2 linked regions of the Leptothrix cholodnii SP-6 genome follow. The protein of the gene in region 2 interacts with the protein of the main gene of each other region in a pairwise test. Links are inferred from orthologs where the notes say so. Each region holds a gene or a part of one and is shown on either strand. Other genes may lie near its edges. The genes, in order: dnaE and LCHO_RS13015.

What was found.
Region 1: the proteins of LCHO_RS13015 (region 2) and dnaE interact in binary tests that used the Escherichia coli proteins (3 or more experiments, as listed by UniProt). The link is inferred for Leptothrix cholodnii SP-6 from one-to-one orthologs.

What each region holds. Positions count from the first base shown.
Region 1 is NC_010524.1:1,040,516-1,049,322, reverse strand. The notes cover bases 1-4,118. They hold dnaE (DNA polymerase III subunit alpha), read left to right. Parts: upstream 1-351; coding sequence 352-3,918; downstream 3,919-4,118. Other genes in these bases: LCHO_RS04880 (hypothetical protein), read left to right, coding at 4,060-4,118; LCHO_RS04890 (sulfurtransferase), read right to left, coding at 1-291. Outside these bases: more of LCHO_RS04880, read left to right, coding at 4,119-4,581; LCHO_RS04875 (patatin-like phospholipase family protein), read left to right, coding at 4,648-5,916; LCHO_RS04870 (ComEA family DNA-binding protein), read right to left, coding at 5,953-6,282; LCHO_RS04865 (glycosyltransferase family 9 protein), read left to right, coding at 6,567-7,514; LCHO_RS04860 (glycosyltransferase family 4 protein), read left to right, coding at 7,522-8,592; LCHO_RS04855 (DUF5672 family protein), read left to right, coding at 8,601-8,807. UniProt on the Escherichia coli protein: DNA polymerase III is a complex, multichain enzyme responsible for most of the replicative synthesis in bacteria. This DNA polymerase also exhibits 3' to 5' exonuclease activity. The alpha chain is the DNA polymerase catalytic subunit.
Region 2 is NC_010524.1:2,843,146-2,850,758, reverse strand. Bases 2,561-5,484 are described here. They hold LCHO_RS13015 (pyridoxal phosphate-dependent aminotransferase), read right to left. Parts: upstream 4,656-5,484; coding sequence 3,465-4,655; downstream 2,561-3,464. Other genes in these bases: LCHO_RS13010 (CysB family HTH-type transcriptional regulator), read right to left, coding at 4,700-5,484; LCHO_RS22240 (hypothetical protein), read left to right, coding at 2,589-3,434. Outside these bases: LCHO_RS13035 (circularly permuted type 2 ATP-grasp protein), read left to right, coding at 1-585; LCHO_RS13030 (transglutaminase family protein), read left to right, coding at 582-1,835; LCHO_RS13025 (glutathione S-transferase N-terminal domain-containing protein), read right to left, coding at 1,836-2,531; more of LCHO_RS13010, read right to left, coding at 5,485-5,665; LCHO_RS13005 (sirohydrochlorin chelatase), read right to left, coding at 5,662-6,057; LPS export ABC transporter permease LptG, read right to left, coding at 6,069-7,175; LPS export ABC transporter permease LptF, read right to left, coding at 7,188-7,613. UniProt on the Escherichia coli protein: Shows aminotransferase activity with methionine and histidine as substrates, and to a lesser extent also with phenylalanine.

The sequences.
Region 1 (8,807 bases), 1.8 Mb from region 2 along the record:
GATGATCTCGCGCTTGAGCTTGACGTTCATGCGCTTGAACGGCACCGCCTCGCTCCAGCTTTCCTTGGGCGCCAGATCGGCCAAGCGCGGATCGAAACGCAGGTAGTCGATGAAGGCCCGCGCGCCGGCCTCGGGCCCGGCGACGAAGAGGTTGATGCCCTCCTCGGCCAGCAGCACGGTGCCCTTGAGGCGGCAGGCGTTGGCCTGGCCCTGGATCTGCGCACGCAGCGTGGCGGCGTCGGCCAGGGTGACGAACTTGTAGGACGAGAGGTTGAGGATGGGCGGTTTCACGCCGGCGATTGTAAAAAGACCTGCGTCAAAGCCCGAAAACGCCCTCCCTACAATCTGGCGATGAGTTTTGTCCACCTGCGCACCCACACCGAATACTCCGTCGTCGACGGCACCTTGCGGATCGACGAGATCGTCAAGACCGCGGCCAAGGATGGCCAGCCGGCGCTGGCGATCACCGACCTGGCCAACCTGTTCGGCGCGATCAAGTTCTACAAGGAAGCGAACAAGCGGGGCGTCAAGCCGATCATCGGCGCCGACATCTGGCTCGAACCCGAAGGCATCGGCGCCGCCGGCGAGGTGCGCCCCGCCACACGGCTGCTGCTGCTGGTGCAGAACGAGCCCGGTTATCTGAACCTGTGCGAGATCCTGTCGCGCGCCTGGGTGCAGAACGTGCAGCGCAACCAGGCGTGGGTGAAGTGGGAGTGGCTGGACGAACTCAACGGCGGCCTGATCGCGCTGTCGGGCGGGCTGATGGGCTGCGTCGGCCAGTCGCTGGCGCAGGGCGACACGGTGCGAGCGGCCGAGCTGGCGCGCAAGCTGGCGGCGATCTTCCCGCGCCGTTTCTATCTGGAGGTGCAGCGCGCCGGCCTGCCCGGCCACGATGCGCTGGTGCTCGCCACCGTGCCGCTGGCCGCGCAGCTGCAGCTGCCGGTGGTGGCCACGCACCCGATCCAGTATCTGGCGCCCGATGATTTCGACGCCCACGAGGCGCGCGTGTGCGTGGCCGAGGGCGAGACCATCGCCAACCCGAAGCGCCCGCGGCGCTTTGGCCGCGACCAGCATTTCAAGACCCAGGCCGAGATGGAGGCGCTGTTTGCCGACGTGCCCACCGCGCTGGCCAACACGCTGGAGATCGCCCGCCGCTGCAGCCTGCGGCTGGTGCTGGGCAAGCCGCAGCTGCCGAACTTTCCGACGCCGACGCTGGCCGACGGCTCGTCGATGCCGATGGAGGACTACTTCCGCCAGCTGTCGTACGAGGGGCTGGAGGAGCGGCTGGCGCTGCTGTATCCGAAACCGGAAAAACGCGACGCCGAGCGGGCGCGCTATCTGGAGCGGCTCGAATTCGAGCTGACCACCATCCTGAAGATGGGCTTTCCGGGCTACTTCCTGATCGTGTCGGACTTCATCCGCTGGGCCAAGGCCAACGGCTGCCCGGTCGGGCCGGGCCGGGGTTCGGGCGCGGGCTCGCTGGTGGCCTACGTGCTGTCGATCACCGACCTCGACCCGCTGCACTACAACCTGCTGTTCGAGCGTTTCCTGAACCCCGAGCGGGTGTCGATGCCCGACTTCGACATCGACTTCTGCCAGGGCAACCGCGACCGCGTGATCGACTACGTGAAAGATCGTTACGGCCGCCCGGCCGTGAGCCAGATCGCCACCTTCGGCACGATGGCGGCCAAGGCGGCGCTGCGCGACATCGGCCGCGTGCTGGGCATGGGCTACGGCCACGTCGACTCGATCGCCAAGCTGATCCCCGCGCCGCCGGGCAAGAGCGTGACGCTGGCGCGTGTGCCCGAGAAGGCCGAGGACCGCGACGGCGGCGTGATCTACGCCCGCCTCGAAGCACCCGAACTGGAAGAGCGCGAGAAGAACGAAGAAGAAGTCGCCGAGCTGCTGAGCCTGGCGATGCGCGTCGAGGGCATGGTGCGCAACATCGGCATGCACGCCGGCGGCGTGCTGATCGCGCCGGGCAAGATCACCGACTTCTGCCCGCTCTACCAGCAGCCCGGCAGCGATTCGGCGGTCAGCCAGTACGACAAGGACGACGTCGAGGCGATCGGCCTGGTCAAGTTCGACTTCCTGGGCCTGGCGACGCTGACGATCCTGGAGCTGGCCAAGGAATTCATCGTCGCGCGCCACGAGAACCGCAAGGATTTCGCCTTCGAGACCATCCCGCTCGACGACGCGGCGGTCTACAAGCTGTTTTCGGATGGGCTGACCGAGGCGGTGTTCCAGTTCGAATCGGGCGGCATGCAGCGCATGCTGAAGGACGCAAAGCCGAGCCGGCTGGAAGACCTGATCGCCTTGAACGCGCTCTATCGCCCCGGCCCGATGGACCTGATCCCGAGCTTCGTCGCGCGCAAGCACGGCAAGGAGCCGGTGGAGTATCCGCACCCGATGGTCGAATGGGTGCTGTCGGAGACCTACGGGATCATGGTCTACCAGGAGCAGGTGATGCAGACCGCCCAGGTGCTGGGCGGCTACAGCCTGGGCGGCGCCGACATGCTGCGCCGGGCGATGGGCAAGAAGAAGGCCGAGGAGATGGCCGAGCACCGCGCCATCTTCCGCAAGGGTGCGGCGGGCAACAACATCAGCCAGGACAAGGCCGACGAGATCTTCGACCTGATGGAGAAGTTCGCGGGCTACGGCTTCAACAAGTCGCACGCCGCCGCCTACTCGCTGCTGGCGTATCACACGGCCTGGATCAAGGTGCACCACACGGCCGAGTTCTTCGCGGCCAACATGACGATCGAGCTCGACGACACCGACAAGCTGCGGGTGCTGCGTCAGGATGCGCTGAAGTTCGGCGTGCAGTTCGAGTCGCCGGATGTCAACGTGGGCGTCTACCGCTTCGAGCCCGCACCGGGCAAGGCCGGCAACAAGCTGATCCGCTACGGGCTGGGCGCGATCAAGGGCACCGGCCAGGGCGCGATCGAGGCCATCATCGCCGCGCGCAACGAGGGCGGGCCGTTCCGCTCGATCTTCGATTTTTGTGCCCGGGTCGACCGCAAGAGCATCAACAAGCGCGTGATCGAGGCGCTGGTCAAGGCCGGCGCCTTCGACAAGCTGCACCCCAAGGGCCTCGACGGCCGCGCCGAGCTGCTGGCCAGCGTCGGCCTGGCGCTCGAATACGCCGGCACCCAGGCCGCCCACGCCGATCAGAGCGGGCTGTTCGACTTCGGTGGCGGCGACGACCACGGCAGCTCGACCCGCGAGCCCGACTACGTGGCCGCCGAGACCTGGGACGTCAAGCAGCGGCTGTCGCACGAGAAGATCGCGATCGGCTATTTCCTGTCCGGCCACCTGTTCGACCAGGTGGCGGCCGAGGTGCGCCAGTTCGCCAAGCGCCGCATCGAGGACCTGTCCGACAGCCGCGATCCGCAGACGCTGGCGGGCATCGTCACCGACCTGCGCATCGTCAACGGCCACCGCGGCAAGGTGGCGATCTTCAAGCTCGACGACAAGACCGCCGCGATCGAGGCGGTGGTGGCCGAGGAACTGCTCAACGCCAACGCCGCGCTGCTCAAGGATGACGAGCTGCTGATCCTGCAAGGCAAGGCGCAGCCCGACCGTTTCAGCGGCGGCGTGCGTTTCAACGTGATCCAGATCCTCGACCTGCCCACCGCCCGCTGCCGCCACGGCCGCTACCTGCGCGTGCCGGCCACCGACAACCTGCCGCCGGTGGATCAGGTGCTGCGCGACTTTCCGGCCAGGAGCATCAGCACCGAACACGGCGAGCTGGTGCAGGGCGTGCCGATCCGGCTGGTGGTCGAGCGGGAATCCGCCTGCGGCGAGGTCGATCTCGGCGAAGCCGCGCGCTTCTATCCCAGCGACGAGGCGCTCAAGCTCTGGCAGGTGGGCAGCCAGGGCAAGGCCCGGCTGGTCTACAGCGAAGAACAGGCCTGAAGCCCGAAATGCAAAAAGACGCATGCAGCGGCCCGAGGCCTGGCGTCAAGGGCAGATACACGCTGATACCCCTACACGTCATCCCGCCCTGACACTGCACCGTTGTCAGTGCGAGGCCGATCGGGCCTTTGGAGTCAAACGATGAAACGATGGATCAGGTCCGCTCTCGCGGTGGTGATGTTCAGTGCCGCAGCGGCCAGTAAGGCCGGCCCGGATGTGGGAGTCTCGATCGAGATCAGCCAACCCGGCGTGTTCGGTCGAGTCGACATCGGTCGTTTCCCCCAACCCCAGGTGGTGGTGCAGCAACCGGTGATCGTGATGCCGCCACCGCGCACGGTGGTGGTTCGGCAGGATCCGGTCTACCTGTGGGTGCCCTACGAGCATCGGCGCAACTGGCGTCGCCACTGTTCGCGTTACGACGCCTGCGGCGTGCCGGTCTACTTCGTCCAGCACACGTGGTACGACAAGCACGTGCGACATGGCCGTGACCACGGCCGCGACGACCGGCGAGACAACCGCCGTGACGATTGGCGAGATGACCGCCGGGATGACCGACGTGACGATCGCCGCGATGACCGACGTGACGGCCGTGACGACTGGCGCGAGCGTGGTCACGGCAATGACAATGGCCGCGGCCACGGCCACGGACGCGGCCACGACTGAAAACCGCCGCTTCGGCGCCGATCCAAGGCCATGGTTCAAGCAGGGTGAGATGGCTAGACTGCACGCATGAGTGCAGCCCTGCCACCTCGCACCATCGATTCGGATGCACCCGCTGCCGCAAGCGGCACGGTCGGGCTGCTGCTGACAGGCGGCGGCGCACGGGCGGCCTATCAGGTCGGTGTCCTGAAGTCGATTGCCCGCATCGCCCGCGACTGCGGCGCAGCCGACGTCAATCCGTTTCAGGTCATCACCGGCACCTCGGCAGGCGCGATCAACGCCGCTGCGCTGGCCTGCCAAGCCGACCATTTCCAGGGGGCCGTGCTGGAAATCGCCGACGTCTGGCGGCACATGCATGCGGCGCAGGTCTACCGGGCCGATTCGCTGTCGATGATCCGCACCGGCGCGCCGTGGCTGACGATGATGTCGATCGGCTGGGCCGTCAACCGCTGGCGGCGCATCAAGCCGAAATCCCTGCTCGACAACAGTCCGCTGCAGGCGCTGCTGCACCGGCTGGTGCAGTTCGAGCGCCTGCCGATGCTGATGGCGCAAGGCCATCTGCGGGCGCTGGCCGTCACGGCATCGAGCTACAGCAGCGGCCAGCACGTCACCTTCTACGAATGCGAGGACGACCTGCCACCCTGGACCCGCTCGCAGCGCATCGCCGTGCGCGCCACGCTCAGCACCCAGCACCTGCTGGCGTCGGCGGCGATTCCGTTCGTCTTCCCGGCCGTCAACCTGCCGCTGGTCGACGACACCGAGTGGTTCGGCGACGGCTCGATGCGACAGGCTGCGCCGATCTCGCCGGCCGTGCACCTGGGGGCCGAGCGGGTGCTGATCATCGGCGCGGGCCGCATGCACGAACCGCCCGGGCGCCGCACCGAGAGCAACGGCTACCCGAGCGTGGCGCAGATTGCCGGCCATGCACTGTCGAACATCTTCCTGGACGCGCTGGCGGTCGACATCGAACGGCTGCAGCGCATCAACGCCACGCTGCGACTGCTGTCGCCCGAAGCGCGGGCACGCACACCGCTGCGGCCGATCGAGGCGCTGGTGATCTCGCCCAGCCAGCGCCTCGACGACCTGGCCGCCCAGCACATCGACGCCTTGCCGGTGGCCGTGCGCACGCTCTTGCGTGCGGTGGGCGTCAGCGGCCAGGGCGTCATGGCACGCGGCGGTGCCCTGGCCAGCTATCTGCTGTTCGAATCGGACTACACGAAGGCCCTGATGGCGCTGGGCGTGGCCGACACCCAGGCCCGCCGTCAGGACGTGATCGACTTCTTCGGCTGGCGCAGCGCACTCGGCCAGAACACTGCACGCCAGCTGGCGTCGGCCTGAGCGCCGCCCGCCTGGCCGTCTGGCCGCAGTGCCGGCCTACTTGTCCTTGACGGCCTTGTCGGCCTTGGCCACGACACCCGGCTTGGCCGCCGTGGCTGCCGCGGCGAATGCCGATCCGTTGACGGTCAGGCCGGCTTCCGAAAACCGGGCCGCATTGCCCGGCCCGACACCCTTGACGCGGCCGATGAAGTCGTCCCAGCTCTTGAAATCCGACTTCTTGCGCTCGTCGAGGATCTTGCCCGACATCGCCGGCCCGATGCCCTTGACCGCCTCGAGTTCGGCCTGATTGGCCTTGTTGACATCGGCGGCGGCAAAAGTCGCCGCGGCGCACAAGGCCAGGAAAAACGACAGCACGAGCTTGAACATGACAGTACCCCCGAATGGCAGCGACGCGGCAGCTGTCTCATGAGCTGTCCGGCCGCCCGACGCCCGCAAGCGGTTTGCGGAACCCGCGGCACCCGACGGATGCCACGCGATCAAAGATAGTCGGGCGCGCGCCGGCGGACATCCCTCTGAAGGGTCACACCGATGGGGGCACCCGTTGGGGCGAGTGACAGGCCGGCCAGAGTGTGGTGAGGGCCTCGTGTGCAGGCCGGGGAACACCCCCGCGCCACCCCGGAGCCGCAAGGGTCAAATGGTAAAGTTGGCCGATGAATTCACGTCCTCTGATCATTCGTCTGCGCAATTGGGTGGGCGACGTGATCCTCGGCGTACCCGCGCTGCAACTGCTGCAATCCCACGGATACGCCCCCCAGCTGGTCGGCAAGGGCTGGGCCAAGGCGCTGCTGGCCGGCCACGGCTGGCCCACCCACAGCCGCCCGGCCACCTTGCGCGAGCGTGTGCAGCAGCTGCGCGAGCTGCGCCGCCAGGCCCGGGCGATCGACAGCGGTTTCGACCGCCGCGAAAACGCGCTGGTGCTGCCGACCTCGTTCTCCGGCGCGCTCGAGATGCGGCTGGCCGGCCTGCGGGCGGTCGGTTATGCGCAGGAGGCGCGCGGCATCCTGCTTGCGCGCAGCGAGCCGATCACCTACGGCGGCCACGCGCTCACCAGCTACTGGGAACTGGCCTGCCGCTTCCTGCACATCGACGCACTACCGCCAGCCACGATCGATCTGAAGACCCTGCCGGCCGACCAGCAGCAGGCCGATGCGCTGCTCGCCGGCCACGGCCTGCGCCCCGGCTTCGTCGTGATCTGCCCGTTCGCCGGTGGCCAGTTCGAGAAGCAGGACAAGACCTGGCCGGCCTTCCCCGCGTTCACCCAGGCGCTGCTGCAGCGCGGCCACCAGGTGATCGCCTGCCCCGGGCCGGACGAGGATCGCATCATCTCCGAGCAGCATCCGGGCGTGAAACTGCTGCCCGGCGTCAAGCTGGGTGTCTACGGCGGCCTGCTGCGGCGCGCGGCGCTGGTGGTGTCCAACGACACCGGGCCGGCGCACCTGGCCGCCGCCGTCGGCGCGCCGGTGCTGAGCGTGCTCGGGCCGACCAAGCCGGAGCAATGGGCGCCCTGGGGGCCGACCGTGACGGTGGTGCGCCGCTGGCCCGACTGGCCGACGGTCGACGAAGTGCTCTCCCGCGTCGACGACCGGCTCGCAGCCTGACCCCGCGGTGACGACGCTGCAGCACATCGGCCTGGGGCTGGGCCGCATCCGCCATTGGCATGACGGGCTGGGCGAGTTCTCGCGCCAGCTCACGCTCGCGCTGGCGCAGCAGGCCCCACGGCTGCGCGAGGAGCACGGCATCCGCTTCCACGTCCACCTGCCGCGTGCGTACCACGGCGAATTCGGCGATGCGGTCGGCTACCTCGACACCCACACCACGCAGCGCTGGCTGCACCTGCGCACGCAGCGCTTTGCGCTGTGGCACACCTTCCACCAGCACAACCGGCTGCGCGCACCGCTGGGCACGCAGCGCCGCATCGAGACCGTGCACGACCTGAACTTCCTGCACACCAAGAGCGGCACCAAGCTGGCGCGCTACCGCGAGCGCATGCGTGACCGGCTGGCGCACGCCGACGCCACGATCGCGATCACCCACCATGTGGCCGGCGACATCGAACGCGAACTGGGCCCGCTGCGCACCGCGCCGCAGGTCATCCACAACGGCGCCACCGACCTGACGCGCTCGCCGCAACAGCCGCTCGACGGCCTGGCCGATCGGCCCTTCCTGCTGCACATCAGCCGCATGGCGCCGACCAAGAACATCGCCGCGCTGCTCGACCTGGCCGCCGCCTGGCCCGAACAGCGCATCGTGCTGGCCGGCGCGACCAGTCCGTACAGCACCGAAGTGCAGCAGCAGGTTGCGGCCCGTGCGCTCGGCAACGTCGTCATCCGGCTCGACATCAGCGAGGCGCAGAAGGCCTGGCTGTATGCGCACTGCACCGGTTTCCTGTTCCCGTCGCTGGCCGAGGGTTTCGGCTTGCCGCCGATCGAGGCGATGCACTTCGGCAAGCCGGTGTTCCTGTCGCGGCTGACCTCGCTGCCCGAGGTGGGCGGCGACGTGGCGCACTATTTCGACCGCTTCGACGGTGCGCAGATGCGCTCGGTCGTCGAGGCCGGGCTGGCGGCCGATCGGCAACCCGGACGCGCCGCGGCCATCGCCGCCCATGCCCGCGGCTTCTCGTGGCAGCGCTGCGCGGACGCGCACATCGCCCTGTATTGCCGCCTGCTGGCCCGCTGAGGCGACCGATGCTGCACCTGCCCGACGTCACCCTCGCCTGCGTGGACACCCGCACGCCCGCGCTCGCCCTGGCGGCCATGCAGCACTGCATGTCGCAGGTGCGCTTTGCCCGCGCCCTGCTTTTCACCAGTCCCGACTGGCTGGCGCGCATGCCGCCGGACATCACCGCCGTGCCGCTGGAAATCGACTCGGTGGCGGCCTACTCGCAGTTCATG
Region 2 (7,613 bases):
CCGCTGTCCGATGTGCTGGGCGTCCTGTCGCGCGCCATGACCCGGCTGAGCGCCATCACCGGTGCGCAGACCGACCGCATGACCCGCGACGACGGCTGGCGCCTGCTCAGCGTCGGCCGCCAGATCGAGCGTCTGGACGTGCTGGCGCACGCGCTGCGGCTCGGTTTCGAGAGCGGCCTGCCGGCCCTCGACGACGGCTTCGCGCTGCTGCTGGAGATCTTCGAGACCACCATCACGTACCGCGCCAATTTCCAGTCCCGCCGCGAAGTGCCGCCGCTGCTGCACCTGCTGGTGCTCGACACCGACAACCCGCGCTCGCTGGCCTGGGTCTCGCGCACCATGCGCGACCGCCTGCGCAAGCTGGCGCGCCACGATCCGATCTGGGCCGAGGCCGCCAGCGATGCCCTGCCGCAGCCCGGTTCGTGGTCGCTCGAGGCGCTCAGCAGCGTCGACGAGGACGGCGCCTACAGCACCCTGATCGATGCCCTCGCGAGCTGCAGCGACGCGGCCCGCACGCTGTCCAACGAAGTCAGCCAGCATCTGTTCTCGCACGTCCGCGCGGCAGATCGGTCGGTGTGGCAATGAGCGCAGAACCACGCGAGGGCGCGCTGCCCTCGACGCCTGAGGCCGTGCATCCGATCCAGCGCCCGGTGCGGGTGTTGCGGGTGCAGCACGAAACCCGCTACGACTACGACGGGCCGGTCGAGCTCGCGCATCACATGGCGCATCTGCGTCCGCGCATGACGCCCTGGCAGCGCATCCGCGACTGGTCGCTGCGCATCAATCCGTGGCCCGACGCCGTGGTGTGGGATGCGCCCACGCCACTCGATCTGCCGCTGACCGAGCCGCTGCCCGGCGCCGAAACGGCCGCGCAGGCCGACTCCGATGTGGCGGTGTCCGTGCGCTCGCACCCGGATGGCGCGCTGCGGTCCTATCCCGGTGCCGACATGGCGCCGGGGGTGCAGCAGAGCCAGGATCCGTGGGGCAACTGGCGCGCGGTGTTCTCGCATTCGCGGGTGCATCGGCGCCTGACCGTGCGGGCCTGTTTCACGGCCGAACTGCTGGCGCCGCCGCCGATGCGGCTCAAGGCCAGCCCGCCCTGGGAGCAGGTGGCCCGGCGCCTGCGCTATCAGCCCGGCCAGCCGTTCGACGAGGCGCTCGAGTTCGTGCTGCCGTCGACCTACGCCCCGCGCGACGCGGCGCTGGCGCGGCTGGGCGCCGAGGTGTTCCTGCCCGGCACGCCGTTGCTGGCCGGTGCGGTCGCGCTCATGCACCTGGTCTACCGGCGCTTCGAATACCACACCACCGCGACCTCGGTGGCCACCCGCGCACCCGAGGCCCTGGCGCAGCGGCGCGGCGTCTGCCAGGACTTCGCCCACGTGATGATCGGTGCGCTGCGCTCGCTGGGCCTGGCGGCGCGCTACGTCAGCGGCTATCTGCTGACCCAGCCGCCACCCGGCCAGCCGCGGCTGGTGGGGGCCGACGCCTCGCATGCCTGGGTGCAGGTGTGGTGCCCGGTGCACGGCTGGGTCGCGCTCGACCCGACCAATGCGGTGCCGGCAGGGCTCGATCACGTCACGCTCGCCTGGGGCCGCGACTACGCCGATGTCGCGCCGTTGCGGGGCGTGATCCGCGGCGGCGGCGGCCCGGAGCCGCGGGTGTCGGTCACGGTGGAGCCGCTCACCGAGCCCGAGGAGGCCGGTCGGTCGATCGAAGCCAGGTCCGACGCCGTCGAACCGGCCGAGGCCACCGCTGCCGACACTGCCGATGCCGAAGCAGATGCCGAGCCGGCCGATGCGGCCGATGCGGCCGACGCCACCGGCTCGGCCGCCTGATCAGCGGTGCTGGTTCAGCTGTGACTGGCCGAACAGGATCTCGCGTTCCTTGTCGCCGGTGATCGGCTTGCGCCGGGCGGCCAGCACCTCGACGCCGCGCTGCACCGCAGGCCGGGCGCCGATCTCGTCGAACCAGCCCTTGAGGTGCGGGTAGTCGCTCCAGTCGATGCCCTGGTTCTTCCAGGAGCGCAGCCAGGGGTAGATGGCGATGTCGGCGATCGAATAGGTCGGCCCGCCGATGTACTTCGATCTGGCCAGGCGCTTGTTCATCACCTGGTACAGCCGTTTCGCCTCGTTGGTGTAGCGATCGATCGCGTAGGGCACCTTCTCGGGCGCATAGATCCGGAAGTGGTGCGCCTGGCCCAGCATCGGGCCGACGCCGCCCATCTGGAACATCAGCCACTGCAGCACCTCGTACTTGCCGGCGGTGTCGGCGGGCAGCAGGCGTCCGGTCTTGCCGGCCAGGTACAGCAGGATCGCGCCCGACTCGAACAGCGAGATCGGTTTGCCGTCCGGCCCGTCGGGATCGGTGATCGCCGGGATCTTGTTGTTCGGGCTGATGGCGAGAAAATCGGGATCGAACTGGTCGCCCGCACCGATGTCGACCGGGTGCACCCGGTAAGGCAGTCCGCACTCCTCGAGCATGATGTGGACCTTGTGACCGTTGGGCGTGGCCCAGGAGTAGAGTTCAATCATTGCGGTTGCCGGTCGATAAGAACGAGGGAAGCCCACTTTATTTGAAACGGCCACGCCATGCTCGACTCCTTGACACGCCTGCTGCGCCGCAGGCCCTCGCCCGATACCGACTCTCGTCTGATGGAGGACTGGGCGCGCCAGCGCGGCGAGACGATCAAGCGGGTGCGCGACGGCAGCGGCTGCGTGCTCGAGTTCCGCAGCCAGGGCCTGCCGGCCCGGCTCGAGTGGGGCCCCGCGCAGCGCGACTACATCCACCACCGTGAACTGCGCGTGCGGGTCGAACTGGCGCTGCCGGAGGCGCTCGAGATGCTGGTGATGAGCCGCGCGCTGGCCGAGCGGCTCGAAACCCAGGCCTACGACCAGCTCACCCGCGATCAGCAGACCGAGATCGACGCCTCCATGCCCGAAGAGGCGCGCTGGCTGGCGATGTTCGATCCGGTTGCGCTGGCGGCGCCGGCGGCTTTCGGCGATGCGTTTCTCGTGATGGCGGCATCGCCGCCGCATGCGCGCCGCTGGGTCGAGGGTGAACTCGCCGGTCGGCTGATCCGCGCCCGCGAGCGCTGGCTGAGCGCCGACGCGCCGCTGGTGCTGATGACATTGCGCGGGCGGCTCTACCTGCGCACCGAGGCACGTGCGCTCGACGACAAGCTGCTCGAAGGGGTTCGCCAGCTGATCGACGCGGCGGCCGACAGCGCGCTGCGGGTGGTTTCACGCGCCGGGCTGCGTCCGGTCGAGGTGGGTCTGGCCGGCCTCACGCAGACCCGTCAGCCGGGTGTCGAAGGCGTGCCGCAGGCGTCGCTGGTCGCCGATCCGGGCGTCAGCGCCGAGGAGCTGTCGGTCGACGCGGACGACGAGCTGATGACCAATTTCAGCATCGGCATCCCGACCGATCACAAGCTCTGACGCCTGGGCCGGTCGAGCCGCTGCGGCGCTTCAGCCCGGCAGGTGCTGCTGCAGGCGGCCGAGCGCGAGTTGCAGGGTCTCGTCACGCTTGGCAAAACACAGCCGTGCGACCTGCTGGTTGAAGCCGTCGCGATAGAAGGCCGACAGCGGAATCGCCGCCACGCCGACCTCGCGCGTCAGCCAGCGGCAGAAATCGGCCTCCGGCAGGGTGGCCACCGCGGCGGGCAGGCCGCTGTAGTCGACACACTGGAAATACGTGCCCTCGCACGGCAGCAGCCGCAGGCCGGTCTGCGTCAGGCCGGCGCGGAACAGGTCCCGCTTGCGCTGATAGAACGCCGCCAGCCCGAGGTAGGGCGCCGCATCGGCCATGTAGGCGGCCAGCGCGTACTGCATCGGCGTGTTGACCGTGAACACGTTGAACTGGTGCACCTTGCGGAACTCGGCGCTGAGCGCGGCCGGCGCGGCCGCGAACGCCACTTTCCAGCCCGTCACGTGATAGGTCTTGCCGAAGCTCGAGATCAGCACGCTGCGCGCCGCCAGCTCCGGATAACGCGCCACGCTCTGGTGTGCCGCGCCGTCATACACCATGTGCTCGTAGACCTCGTCGGCGATCAGGATGATCGGCGTCGGGCGCAGCAGCTCGGCGAGCGTGCGCATCTCGGCTTCGGTCCAGACCGTGCCGCTGGGGTTGTGCGGCGTGTTCACGATCAGCGCCCGGGTGCGCGGCGTGATGGCGGCGGCCAGGCGCTCGAAATCGGGCCGGAACGTGCCCGGCGTGAGCGGCACGTGCACCGTGCGCGCGCCGGCCAGCGTGATGCTCGGCTCGTAGCTGTCGTAGCAGGGCTCGAGCACGATCACCTCGTCGCCCGGATGCACCAGCGCCAGCACGGTGGTCAGGATCGCCTGGGTGGCGCCGGCGGTGACGGTGATCTCGCTGCCGGCGTCGTAGCGCTGGCCGTAGAGTGTCTCGATCTTGGCAGCGATCGCCTCGCGCAGCAGCGCCACGCCGGCCATCGGCGGGTACTGGTTGTGGCCGGCGTCGAGCGCGTCCTTGACTGCCTGCATCAGGCGCGGGTCGCCGTCGAAATCCGGGAACCCCTGGCCGAGGTTGACCGCGCCGGTCTCCTGTGCAAGGGCCGACATCACGGTGAAGATGGTCGTGCCGACCGCGGGCAGGCGGCTGACGGGGACGGGCATCGAGGCGGGCAGGGCGAGGGTCATGGTGCTCGGGGTTCAGGTCGCGGGGCGGTGGCTTGTGCGGGTGTTCACATGGCGTCGGCGGCGTTGCCGCTTTCGGTCGAGCCTTGCATCACCCGCATGATCAGGGCGCGCGACAGCCGCTCGGACAGCAGCTCGGCAAACGCATAGACGAAGTGACGCAGGTAGGCGCTGCGCTTGAAGGCGATGCGCGCCACGCTGGGGCCGAACAGGTGCCCCACCGGCCGGGCCACCAGCTCGCCGCCGGGGCCGCAGATCGGGTCGTCGCGCACCGCCATCTCGGCCACGATGCCCACGCCCAGGCCCAGGCGCACGTAGGTCTTGATGACGTCGGAGTCGATCGCCTCGAGCGCGATCTGCGGCTTGAGGTTGCGCGCCTCGAAGGCCGCGTCGATCTTGCTGCGGCCGGTGAACGACGGGTGGTAGGAGATCAGCGGTTCGTGTGCGAGCTGTTCCAGGCTGATGCGCTCGACCAGCGCCAGCGGGTGGTCGGCCGGCATCACCGCGACGTGGCGCCACTCGTAACACGGCAGCGTGACGAGGTCTTCGTACTGCATCAGGCGCTCGGTCGCCATGCCCACTTCGGCGGCGTCGTCGAGCACCATCTGCGCCACCTGGTCGGGCGTGCCCTGGTGCAGGCTGACCGAGACCTTCGGGTAGCTGCTGCGCAGCGCCGCCACCGGCGCCGGCAGCACGTAACGGGCCTGCGTGTGGGTGGCTGCGATCGACAACGTGCCGACGTCCTGCAGCGAGAAGTCGTCGCCGATGCGCTTGAGGTTGACGACCTCGCGCATGATCACCTCGATCGACTTCAGCACCTGCTGGCCCGGCTCGGTGATGCGCTTGAGGCGCTTGCCGTGGCGCACGAAGATGTCGACGCCGAGCTCTTCCTCGAGTTCGAGGATGGCCTTCGAGATGCCAGGCTGCGAGGTGTGCAGCGCCTTGGCGGTTTCGGTCAGGTTGAGGTTGCGGCGCGCGGCCTCCTGCACGAAGCGGAACTGGTGCAGGTTCATGCACCGGCGCCCGCTGTCGAGGCGTGGCCGCGTGCCAGGTCGAGCGCGGCCAGCGCGATCGCGCGTGTCACGACCTCGGTCTCGCCGATGGCCGGCGTCGCGGCGATCACCACGCCCGGATGGCGAGCCTGCGCCTGCTCGATCAGCAGCGGCAGGTCACGGCGCACATGGCCGCCGGCGCCGAGGAACAGCGGCACCACCTGCAGTTGCGTGCAGCCGGCCTCGATCAGGGCGCTGCTGGCGACGCCGAAGTCGGGCTGCATCAGTTCGAGGAAACCCAGCGCCACCGGCGTGCCCGGCGCGGCGGCGCGCATCTGCGCGGCGATGGCTTCGAAGGGCCGCGCCCAGGCCGGGTCACGGGCGCCGTGGGCGAAAAGAAGGATGCCTTGCATGGGAGAGGGTTCTAGCGGTAGCGCACCAGCCAGCTGAAAGCGGCCAGCGACAGGAGGAGGAAGATCGCGCTCGGCGCGCTGGCGGCGAGCCAGGGCGTCCAGTTCTGCAGCAGCCCGAGGTGGCTCGACAGGTTGTTGAGCAGCACGAAGCCGATGCCCAGCATGATGCCGCCGAACACCATCAGGCCGATGCCGCCGCTGCGCCCGTGCAGGTAGGCGAACGGCAGCGCCAGGCCCATCATCACGAGGCAGGCGAAGGGGTAGAGCGCCTTCTTCCAGAACTGGATCTCGTAACGCTGCGCGGCCTGTTCGTGATCGGCCAGGTGGGTCATGTAGTTGTAGAGCGCCAGCGTCGACATGGTGCGCAGCGGCAGCACCGCGGCGGCCACCACGTTGCGCGTCAGGCCCGATTGCCAGACGTGGCTGGCGAGCTTCTCGTCGGCATCGAGGCGCGGCGTGTGGTCGCTGGTCCAGTGCGAGATCCGCACGTCGGTGAGCTGCCAGGTGCCGTCGTCGCCGATGACCGCGCGTTCGGCCGTGGTGCGGGTGATCAGGGCGCCCTTGGGGCCGAACTCGAAGATGCGCACCTTCTCCAGTTCGCCGTCGCTGCGAGCGGCGGCGAAGTTGACGGTGTAGCGATGCTCGCCATCGGCCGCGCTGGCGCTGTCCTTGAGCCAGGCGCCGCCGCTGGCCACGCTCAGGTTGCCGCTGGCGCGCGCCTGCAGCAGGGTCGCCTGGGTGTCGCACCAGGGCGCGACGAAGTCGCCGATCACGAAGGTGATGGCGGCAAACCCCAGGCCCAGCCAGGTGAGCAGCAGCAGCGCCAGCCCGGGGCCGAGCCCGCCGGTGCGCAAGATGGTGAACTCCGACGAATGCGCCAGCCTCGCCAGCGCGTAGATCGCACCGATCAGCACCGCGATCGGCGCGAGTTCGTAGACGTGGCCGGGCACCTGCAGCAGGCAGGCCAGCGCCGCCTGCGCCGCGCCGTAGCCGTGCTGGCCGATGTTCTCGAGCTCGGCCATGAAGTCGATGAAGAAGAACAGGCCCAGGAACGCCACCATCACGTAGCCGGTGGCGCCGAGGATCTCGCGGTAGAGCAGTCGACGGATCGTGTGCATGTCGATCTCCCTTCAGGCCGGGCGCAGCGGCCGCCAGCTGGCCTTGCCGCGCACCCGCCACCACAGCAGGGCGGCGCACAGCACGAACACGCCGCCGTGCACGCTCGCCAGGGCCGTGCCCAGGCTCAGTCTGGCCGATGCCACCCAGGCCTGGCTGAGGCTGATGAGGTTGAAGTAGACGACGAAGCTCAGCAGCGCCAGCAGCAGCGTCCAGCCCGAACCGCTGCGTGGCCCGCCTTGCGCAAGGCCCAGTCCGAGCAGCATCAGATTGATGCCGCCCAGCACCATGCCGACGCGCCAGGCCAGTTCGGCGCGCACCTTGGGGTCGCTGCTGAGCAGCAGGTCGAAGCTCGAGCGCGCCTTGGGCGGCGGCTCGTCGATGCGGGTGAGCGCCTTCTCGCTGATGCGGATGCTGTACTGGTCGAAGCGCGAGATCGT